2 regions of the Priestia sp. SIMBA_032 genome follow, and region 2 is predicted to be linked to the other one. Evidence: riboswitches for the same ligand, from Rfam matches in the RefSeq annotation. Region 2 holds a riboswitch; the other holds the start of a gene.
What was found. A riboswitch is a leader RNA that binds a small molecule or an ion and turns the genes downstream of it on or off. The one in region 2 is predicted to bind S-adenosylmethionine.

Region 1 (5,668 bases), on a different contig from region 2:
AGAAAGCACTCGAGCAACAAGACATCTCAAAAGCAGTTTCACTTTTAGAAAAACGTCCAGGTGACTTTGCTAGACGAATTGACCATTTACTGCGCTTATCTACTGGGGAACAAGAAGCTGCTTCTATTATTGTAGCATTTGCAACGGTCGCTCATCATGTCTCTACGCCAGTACTGCTTCAGCTCTATTCACATATGAAGCATCGATATCATAGACAAGATATGCGCGTTGTGTTTCCAAAAGGGAATGTGTCCAAAGTAATGGCGCTTGATAATCCCTTACCTTCTCTTCGTAAAAATCTTTGTGATGATGTAATAAATGCATGCAAAGATGCTTTACATGACCGTTTTGCTAAGTTGCCACCTCTTGGAAATGTATGGCTTGATGATCGTTTGCGTGAACAAACTATACCATTTTCACAGCGTTCAAACAGCAAAACATTAAAAACAATTAGTAGGGGCAGTAAATTAACAATTCCTGAAGGCAATACGCTTCGTTTTTTTATTTGGTGGAAAGAAGGCTTTGTAAATGGTGAACACACCGGTAGTGTAGATATTGATTTGTCTGCCGGAATTTACGATGAAAACTGGCAGTATAAAGAGCATATTTCTTATACAAACTTATCTTCAAAAAGCTTCAAAGCTTTTCACAGCGGAGATATTACATCTGCTCCTAACGGGGCATGTGAATTTATTGACTTGCATATCCCTACGATTCTAAAAAAAGGCGGCCGTTATATATTGATGAACGTTTATTCATTTTCTGTCCAGCCTTTTGTTATGCTTCCCGAATGTTTTGGAGGATGGATGATGAGACAGCACATAGAGTCCGGCGAGATATTCGAACCTTCTACCGTACAAAACAAAATAGATCTTGCTAGTGATTCTACCATCTCCATCCCTTTGATTTTTGATTTACAAGAGCGAAAATTAATCTGGACGGATATTTCACTGCATCATCATGTTGCATTTGAAAATAATCTCGAACAAAACAATGGATCCGTCTCTCTTATAGGAAAAGCTATGACAAAGCTGTTGAAGCCAACGCTTTATGACCTTTTTTCATTTCACGCAGAAGCTAGAGGAACACTTATCTACGACAAGCAAAAAGCTGACACTATTTATTCTCTTGATGAAGGTGTTACCCCTTATGATATTGAAACAATTATCGAAACCTACCTAACCTAATTACTTATAGGAAATTAAGAACAAATAAAAGAAAAAACCTCTTTCCAAGAAAGAGGTTTTTTCTTTTATTTCACTAGCTTTTGCTCAGTTGCAGCTGAACTATGACTTCGTTTATGAAATCCTTTTGCATAGTACGCGATAATAAGACCGATAAACCATAATGGTCCGATGACAACTGCAATTCTTGTGTCTGGATTGTACGCCATAAGCACAACAACAAGCGCTAGGAACGCAAGTGACACATAAGACGTTAACGGAAATAAAGGCATTTTATATTTTAGCTTTGCCTCTTCACCTGTTTTTAACGTTTTGCGATACTTAATTTGAGAAAGCAAAATAATTCCCCACGTCCAAATCGCGCCGAATGTTGCAATGCTTGTTACCCACGTAAATACTTTTGCAGGCACAATGTAGTTTAACGCTACTCCCACTAATAAAGCACCCGCTGATGCTAAAACAGCTTTTCCTGGTACGCCGCCTTTTGTAAGCTGGCCGTACCCTTTTGGCGCTTCTCCGTGTTCTGCTAAGTTGAACAGCATACGGCCTGTACTAAAAATACCGCTGTTACAAGAAGAAAGAGCTGCTGTTAGCACGACAAAGTTAATAATGCCTGCCGCTGCTGGAATCCCGATTTTTTCAAATGTTAATACAAACGGGCTTCCTTGTGAACCGATTTCTTGCCACGGATAAATTGACATAATGACAAATAATGCACCCACGTAGAAAATAAGAATACGCCAAAAGACAGAATCAATTGCTCTTGCTAGAGATTTTTCCGGATTTTTCACTTCTCCCGCGGTAACGCCGATCATTTCAATTCCTAAATACGCAAACATGACCATTTGCAGCGACAGTAAAATACCTTTGAATCCGTGCGGGAACAGTCCGCCGTTGTCCCACAAGTTTTTAATACCCGTCGCAACGCCGCCGTTTCCGATTCCAAACACAATCATTAATACCCCAACGGCAATCATTAACACAATCGCTAAAATTTTAATAAGTGCAAACCAAAATTCCAGTTCACCATATGCCTTAACAGCTAAGAAGTTAACTGTTGTCATGATGACAAGCGCCGATAACGCCCAAATCCAGTTTGGTACATCCGGATACCAATATCCCATATAAATACCAACGGCTGTAATTTCAGCCATACATGTTACAACCCATAAAAACCAGTAGTTCCAACCTGTTAAATAACCAGCAAGCGGCCCTAAATAGTCGCGCGCGTACTTGCTGAATGAACCTGCAACAGGTTTTTGAATCGCCATTTCCCCAAGTGCTCTCATAATAAAAAACATAATCATTCCGCTAAATCCGTACGCCAATAATATTCCCGGCCCTGCTAATTTAATAGCAGATGCAGATCCAAGAAACAGCCCTACCCCTATGGCTGCTCCTAAGGACATCAGCGTCACATGTCTTTCTTCTAACCCGCGTTTCAATTCTTTCCCCTGAGTTTTCCCCTGCATAAACGTCTCCCCTTTTTCCAATCTGTCAAAACGAGATGAATACAGCCTCTTTGTTAGCGCTTTCATATAGGCTTATGCTAAAAGTGAGCTAGGCTGTATATTTGTATTCTATCACCTTTCTCTCACTTTTCTTTTGTCAAAAAACAAAAAAATTATCGTATCATTTTGTTTAAACACACAATTAGACGTAGACACTGCTTTTTTACTATGTATTTATTATTGCACCTAAGTAATAGTATTTTTTTAAAAATAGAAAAACGCCGACTCAATTCCGTCAGCGCATCGTTCATTTTATGCTTTTTTATAAAAACTAGCATTTATCTCGCGGGTTCAAAAGTTTTACAGCCAGGTTCTTCCGTTTCAGAAACATGGTGACTACTTTCAGGACTCACAACGTAAATGGACTCTGCACTGCATTTATTTCCGGATTTCCAATACATGCACTCATTCACTTCACATAATACACCTTGAGCCACTGTTATCCCTCCTTTTTTTGTCTTATCTATTTACTACCCGAAATATAACGCTTCTAACATTTACACGTAAAAAAACCGCTTGTTTATCAAGCGGATCTTTTTATTGGGTGTGTTCAACATACTGTTTTTTAGCTAGATATAACTCGCGACTCAGCGTAATCCGTCGTTCTCGCAGGTGCCTTAATTTAGCCTGAAACTGCTCATTAGTTGGCTCTTCTTGAATTAAGCGATACACAAAAGAAATATCTTCATTTAACTGTTTAAAATCTTCCCATATTTCTTGAACGAGTGCGGATTGTTTGTCTTCAAATGAACGATTTTGCTGCATTTTTAGCGCGGATAAAATTTCCTGCTGCCACGTTTCGTCTTTTAGTTCTTTTGCTAACAAGTATAGATCTAAATAATCATCAACGCTTAGCGCCTTTTGTATATTTTTCAATGTCATCACCTTTTCTATACGAAATGTTTCTTCCTAAGAAGAGGATTTCATCATAGAAAAAGATTCCTCTTCTTATCTGTCAGAGCTAGGCTATGCTGGAATTAGCACCATTCAATAATTGTGGTTGCTGAGGCTTCAAAGGGCCAGTCCCTCCACCTCTCTAGATAAGAATATTTCGCTTTTAAATTATTTCTGACTATTCTAATATGTTTTGTAGGTTACGTCAATAGCTTTTCAATAAAAAGAAAAAAGAAGTAAAATATGGTATGCTGTCATAAAGGATGGTGAGCACATGAAACGATATATGTTATCTGCTTTTTTGGGAAGCTTGCTGCTGCTTCTAAGCATTGCCTTTTCATCTACTTTCCATATTGCACTTGTCAAAATAACCGGAAGCATTGGAGGGATTATTTTAGCAGCAGCGGCTTTGATTATGAACACGCTTGAAGATCCCCCCGCCTCAGATCATACAGGTGGAAGAGCTGTTGAAGTACTAGATAAAGGCGCCGTTTGGGCTACTTATTTACTTTTACTTTCACTACCAAACCTCATCGCATGTATAACATCTTATGTTTTATGGACTCGCTGACATTCACCAACGTTACGGACGTTTTACCACCTGCAGGCTCATTGATATTTGTTTATCTACAAATCCAAGTTCGCGATACACGTGCTGTGCAAAATTCCCAGCATGAACGCTGAGCCTGATTTCAGGGTATCCTTTGATAGACAATTCATCAATTGCTTTTTGCATCAACGGCTTGGCTAGACCTTGCCCGCGGTATTCTGGTAAAACATATAACTCGTAGATAAAGCCAATTTCTGCTTTTGAAAAGAAGTCGGCAGATGTACCGACAAAAACCCATCCTGCGAGTTTATTTTCTTGTCTAGATACTAAATAATAACATCCTTTTTGAAGGGCATTATCAATTAATTCATTTACACGTTCAGTTGACGGTTGAAACTGATGCGTTGTTCCTTCAAACAGCGCATCAGCAGATTTCGTCCGAATTTCCTGTATTTCTTCTTCAGTAGCTTTTGCAATCATTACGATCTCTCCTTTCGTGTTCGTTTTCCACATGCGAGGATAAATTCCTGCAAAAAAAGTCTTCGCCTAAGCGAAGACTTTTATTTAAATTCAAAATGTTCTTGATGATTGCCCTGTTCATCCGTCCAGTTAATCATGATGTCTAAGCCTGCCGCTTTTCCAGGAACAGCAAAATTCGCATAGCGAAAACGCTGACCGCTTTTGCTTAAGTTAGATCTTTCAATAGGAGAAAACAAGCTGTATTTCGTCTTATTTTTTCCTTCGTGCCGAAAAGCTTGGACCTGCACGCGCTCTACGTCTTTTCCAATGTTTTCAACGGTTAATCCATATGTATGATAGACGTTATTTTTCCACTTTAGCTGATTATCTCCCGTCATGCTCGCTTTGGTCAGTTCAACCGACCATTGTTCAGATGATTTCTTCATTGGAAGCTTTTCAATCGAAAGAGCACTAACATGAATAGTTGCAAAAGCAAGCCAAACAAAACAAAAAGTGCTAGCTGTATAAAATAGTCTTTTCATAGATTTTAATCTCCTTAGAAATTTTAGTAGTAGCATTTCCTGTTACCTTAAAAATTATGATATGCGTTTTAACAAAAAAAGCCTCTCCATCCAGGAGAAGCTTCTTAATTAATGCATGAGCAAATCTTTTTGTTTGTCTAATGAGTGTTTTGTATATAAATCTCTTTCAATCGCATATTTAGGGCGCTGTTTCACTTCGTTAAAAATCTTGCCAATATATTCTCCGACAAGCCCTATTCCCATTAGCTGCAGGCCGCCTACAAGCCAAATTGATAAAATAAGAGACGTCCAGCCAATTTGCGTATGATCTAAATATTTTTGAATCAGCGCATAAATGCCAAACGCAACACTAAAGAGAAAAGAAGCTCCTCCAAGCAGCGTTAATAACCGTATAGGCGCTACGCTAAAAGATGTAATCCCGTCAAATGCAAAAGCGAGCATTTTCTTTAACGGATATTTTGATTCGCCCGCGGTCCGTTCTTTGCGGTCATATGTGACCTCCGTGGAGCGAAATCCTACTAATGGTAC
Region 2 (5,668 bases):
AGATATAGAAACCGCCTTTGTGCTTGAAACTTCATTTGCTGGACGACTCGAAACCCGTTTATCTGATGTAGTACAACATGTTGTCAATCATGGAACATATCATCGTGGCAATATTACAGCTATGCTACGGCAATTGGGCCATCCCGGTGTTATGACTGATTATATTTTATATTTATATGAAAGGGATACAAAAGAGTAGTTTCTCCTCTATCTAAAAGGGGTAGCGTCAGGAAATGCGGATTTACAACGTTAAGGGAATTCTAATATTAAAAGGCCCAATCCCTAGGTATTAAACTAGAGAAATTGAGCTTTTTTCGTTCCTCCATTTTTATATTTTTATAAGAAACGAAAAAGCACCTCCCGTACAAATAGAAAGGTGCTTTCTCGTCACAATCATTTATAAATAAAAACCTAGTTAATCAAAGACTTTGATATGCAGAGAAATGCTCGCTGACAAAATTAACTTTTGTTTTTCATATAATTCCTGATTCAACGCAAATTTTGGCGTTGTAGAAACCTTTATTTTCTTGTTATCTCTTACCATCTCTTTGAAGGAATCCTCTTTTTGAGAGTTCTTTCTTATTGTAATCTAAAAGCTATGCAGAAAGTGAAATAAGCGCTTAAAAACGAATATGGCTGTATGGAAGCGTGTTAGGTTTCAATGGATTAGATAATGCCAAATTAATTGATGCTTTTTTATCAGCAACCAAACACTTGGTAATATCTCCAAGTAGTGCATAGTAAAGCTTAAAACAATGTAAAGAAATGATCGAATATGATTCTATCAAAGCTTTTGAACTTGGCTTTTAAAGTATTAAAGAATTCACTAATTATCCCTGAACTAAACCACACAGATTAAATTGTTGCTACGTTGCGAGTTCATACACCTAAATATACAGATATATTGGAGATATTGGAGAAAGAACTTGTTAAGTAATAAAAAAAGTGCGAGGAATGTATGGATTCCTCACACTAAGCAACTGGTGTACCATTTTTAACGGTCCCATCGGGCTTCAATAGCACTACGTCTCCTTCTTCTGGAACGCCACCAATCACCAATACTTCAGATTTAAAACCTGCTATACGCATAGGAGGAAAATTCACCACAGCAACCACTTGAGAGCCTATTAATTGTTCTGGCTTGTAACGGCGCGTAATCTGAGCTGAAGAACATTTTACTCCAAGCTCACCAAAGTCTATCTCTAGTTTTATTGCCGGCTTTCTTGCTTCTGGAAATGGTTCAGCTTTGACTACCGTACCAACACGAATATCTAATTTTAAAAAATCCTCAATTGCTGCCATTATAATCACCTACACCTTTATTATTTCGAGCTACATTTAATAAAATTTTAATGTACTCGTTTGGGCTTTAATGATTGTAACATAAGCAGGAGACGCATTTTTGTTCTGATTTAAGAAGACTTTGTCTAATTATAAGATATAAGGTAGCAAAAGACGTCAGACCATTGATAGTGTACTAACGCGGTAACATCGCTGAACTAGACACCGATTAAGAAATAAAATGGTGATTTTTTGGCTTTGTAGTTACCTTAAAACTGTATATAGGAACCTTTATCTTTAAAATCTCTCCATGAGTAAAGTTTATTTCTCATTAGATAGATTAAAAAATCTTTGATTAACAATTTGAAAAGGATATAACAAAATTTGTCTGAGAGTTAAAATTGTTACATACTGGAACGGATTAATTTTTTTGAGTTTAAAAACTTTTATCTCTTTTAATTTTGGCAAAACTACAAATGTAAAGACAACATGAATAATGAAGTTTACAGTTATATATAGAGGAAATTTACCGTACGTTGACTTAAGTACCCACATTGACACAGTAAAAAACGGTCCCCAAGTCCATACATCTTCACCAGGGATTTTTGGATGTATACTTTGTCCAAATGTCCAAAAGCGCTTCCTCTTGGCATAAGAATTAAGATATTTGGTTACTATACCAATAGCAATTGATGCAGGAAAAAAGCGTTTAAATTCATTACGCTTCATAAATAAAAAAGTTGACCATCAAGTTATAACTAATAGGATCAAAAATAGTCTATTTTTTTTCATATCATATACACTTCTATATTTATAAGGTGCACATTTATTTTAAAAACAAACATGTAATTACTTGACATTTATTGCTCTAATTATTTCATTTAAGGAACACGGAAACACACTAGAAAAACTATCTGGTTCTAAAAGCCTAGACGTTGCTGAACTCAATGATGGATCCTATGTACAGCTTTTATAAGAAGAACTAATGCAGCTGGATATATTATAGAAAACATGCGTTAGGTCATGGAAAGTTTTAATTTTTTCACATGGTATAATTATTAGAAATTATATCTCATAAATAGCGCAAAGTGATCAATATTGTGTGTATGAAAATTGCAGTGTTTCCGTTATTAGTTACATAAATCGTTGGAGCAGGGTCGTAAAATTTGCTGACACTCATTATAGAGAAAAAGGGAGTAAGTATTTAATGAATCAACGTAAGATTCTAATACAACGTCCGTAAAAGTATACATTTTTATTTAACATGATGTGCCTTTTTGAAACATATAAAAAAGAAAACCCTTGAGAGGAAAGGGTTTTCTTTATGAAATATGCAAATTTTTATAAGTTATTGATAGGATAGGCATTCTGCAAATCAAGTCAATGAAAGCAATGTATAAAAAATGCAGCTTATAGCTATAGACCCTTATTAAAAAATGGTATGCTAGGTACAAAATGAAAAAATCTATGTCCCTGTTAAAAAGAAACCCTATATTTAAATAATGGGGGTGCTCTTATACAGTAAAATTTGTATGACAATCTTTCAAATAATATGTTATACTAGCTATAGACCTAATCTTTCTTACATTTTAGTATAGAAAACCTAAATTCCCAAGGAGCACCCTTATTCTTCAAAACCATTAACGATGAGGGTGCTTTTTCCTGTCTTAAAAGTTAACGGTAGGAATTCCTTTCTGTTAAATAAATAGATATTTATACTAACCGATATTTCTGATTTTTTAATCTTTTAATTGACAAGCTAGAGAAACACGTGTAGTATTGTCCCTAGTTAAATAAATTGAATATTCTTATCTCGAGAGGTGGAGGGACTGGCCCTAGGAAGCCTCGGCAACAGACTGTTAAAGTACTGTGCCAATTCCAGTAGCAATTTGCTTGAAGATAAGAAGAGAACCCATAACGATTATTAACCTCTTCTTATTTTTAAGAAGAGGTTTTTTATTTTAAAAAGAAAGAAGGAAACAAACTCATGACAAAGACACTAGTGAAGGCTCCATTTAAAGCTGATCACGTAGGCAGCTTTTTACGACCAACTACTCTCAAAGAAGCAAGAAAAGCGTATGCAAATGGTACAATTAATAAAGCAGATTTAAAATTTGTAGAGGACAAAGAAATTGAAAAGCTTGTCCAGAAGCAAATTGAAGTAGGTCTTAAATCTATCACGGACGGTGAATTTAGACGTTCTTGGTGGCATTTGGACTTCCTATCAGGCTTAGAAGGTGTAGAGCAGTTTGAGACAGAATATATCAGCCAATTCAAAGGTGCAAAAACCAAAAATAACGCAATTAAGGTAGTAGGTAAAGTGGACTTCAATCATCATTATATGGTGGAACATTTCACGTTTTTAAAAGAAGCTGTCGAACGACATGGTGATGGAAGCCAAGTCGCTAAATTCTCAATTCCAAGTCCAAACATGTTATTTACTCGAATTCAAGAAGATACATATTACAATGGAAACAGAGATCAATTTTATCATGATACTGTGGCTGCTTATCAGAAAGCGATTCAAGCCTTTTACGACGCAGGCTGCCGTTACCTACAATTAGACGATACTTCGTGGATTGATTTTGTTTCTGAAGACCGTATCAATACGGTTGTTGAGAAGCTGGGTATGGACGTAAAGGACATTATTGATACACGAGTAAGCTGCTTAAATGATGCTATTTCTAAAAAGCCTGAAGATATGATCATCACAATGCATATTTGTCGTGGAAACTTCAGATCTACGTACATCACAAGTGGTGGTTATGATACTATATCTGATGCTATCTTTGCTAACTTACATGTAGATGGACTTTTCCTTGAATATGATGATAACCGTTCAGGAGATTTTGAACCGTTAAAAAGCTTTACACGCAACAATCAAACCGTTGTATTAGGGTTAATAACATCTAAGTTTCCTACATTAGAAGAAGCTAAGATTATTAAGCAAAGAATTAAAGAAGCAAGCGGATATATTCCTTTAGAAAACTTGTCATTGAGTCCTCAATGTGGATTTGCGAGTACCGAAGAAGGAAACGAATTAACAGAAGAGGAACAGTGGAATAAAATTAAACATGTAATTCAAATTGCTCAAGATATCTGGGGAGCTAACTAAAGAGGAATATTTGTTATTTGCTTATAGGTTCGGTGGTGTCGAGCTCTCGTAGTTAGTTAGGCACTGTTTCTGCTGGCTTACTAACTTTTGAAAAGACTCTTTAAACCAACTAAGCTAAAAAAGTTTAAATTCGTCATTTTACTATTTATTTAGTTGGAAAATGGAGATCTAATTCTTCATTAACAAATTTTTCTATCTAAAGTTGTAATATTAATAATGCAGAAATGAACAAATTCTTAAATAGTAGAAGAGGCCTGTATCTAAGGGTATACCGACTTGTCTTTTAACTAACATAAGATAAAGGAGCAAAAACAGCATTTTTCTGATTTTGCTCCTTTTATTACACTCAAAATATATTCACTCGTATTTCTTTAAAATAATAACAGCATTATGACCTCCAAATCCAAAAGAATTAGATAAACCAGTATTTATTTTCACCTGGCGAGCAATGGCTGGCACATAGTCTAAATCACATAATGGATCAGGAGTTTCTAAGTTAATTGTTGGAGGAACGATGCTCTCCTTAAGGCTCATTGCCAAAGCAATTGCTTCAATTCCACCAGCTGCTCCTAGCATATGACCAACCATTGATTTATTAGCTGTTATTGGAATCTGATAAGCTTGTTTTCCAAATAGGGCCTTAATAGCCCTGGTTTCAGAGATGTCACCTACCTTTGTACTTGTGGCATGAGCACTAATAACATCAATTTCCTCAAGAGGTATGTTTGCATTTCTTAAAGCTGCTTTCATTGCAAGATAAGCACCTTTACCCTCTGGATGTGTAGCAACCATATGGTGTGCGTCTGAACTTGCACCGTATCCAATGACTTCTGCATGAATGTTTGCTCCTCTGCGTAAAGCATGAGATAGGGATTCTAAAATTAGAATTCCAGCTCCTTCTGACATGACAAACCCGTCACGCCCTTCATCAAATGGACGGCTAGCTTGAGTAGGATCATCATTTCTTGTTGATAATGCGGTAGCATTGCCAAAACTGGCTACTGATAAGTCTGTTATAGCAGCCTCTGTTCCACCCGCAAACACAGCATCCACTTCTCCAGAACGAATGAGTCTAAAGGCTTCCCCAATAGCAGTATTCCCAATAGCACAAGCAGAAACTGGTGACATAGAAGGACCCATTGCATTCCATTTGATGCTAATTTGTGCTGCAGCAGCATTAGTAATCATAGCTGGTACAAGAGTTGGACTGACTCTCCTAGGTCCTTTCTGTCTAAGTGCATCAATATTTTCAATTAAGGTTTCAATGCCGCC

Region 1: linked by a shared signal. The riboswitch ahead of SB717_RS17560 (hypothetical protein) and the one ahead of SB717_RS00085 (5-methyltetrahydropteroyltriglutamate--homocysteine S-methyltransferase) in region 2 are both predicted to bind S-adenosylmethionine.

Annotation. Positions count from the first base shown of each region.
Region 1 covers NZ_JAWRXD010000005.1:94,411-100,078, reverse strand. The annotation lists gene SB717_RS17575 (TerD family protein) at 1-1,187, shown strand, start outside; gene alaP (alanine permease AlaP) at 1,253-2,656, opposite strand; gene SB717_RS17565 (DUF1540 domain-containing protein) at 2,974-3,132, opposite strand; gene SB717_RS17560 (hypothetical protein) at 3,233-3,577, opposite strand; SAM riboswitch class I at 3,641-3,742, opposite strand; gene SB717_RS17555 (hypothetical protein) at 3,864-4,160, shown strand; gene SB717_RS17550 (GNAT family N-acetyltransferase) at 4,173-4,619, opposite strand; gene SB717_RS17545 (hypothetical protein) at 4,700-5,140, opposite strand; gene SB717_RS17540 (glycosyltransferase family 2 protein) at 5,249-5,668, opposite strand, start outside.
Region 2 covers NZ_JAWRXD010000001.1:18,346-24,013, reverse strand. The annotation lists gene SB717_RS00100 (DinB family protein) at 1-199, shown strand, start outside; gene csaA (chaperone CsaA) at 973-1,302, opposite strand; gene SB717_RS00090 (hypothetical protein) at 1,603-2,010, opposite strand; SAM riboswitch class I at 3,087-3,187, shown strand; gene SB717_RS00085 (5-methyltetrahydropteroyltriglutamate--homocysteine S-methyltransferase) at 3,269-4,396, shown strand; gene fabF (beta-ketoacyl-ACP synthase II) at 4,754-5,668, opposite strand, start outside.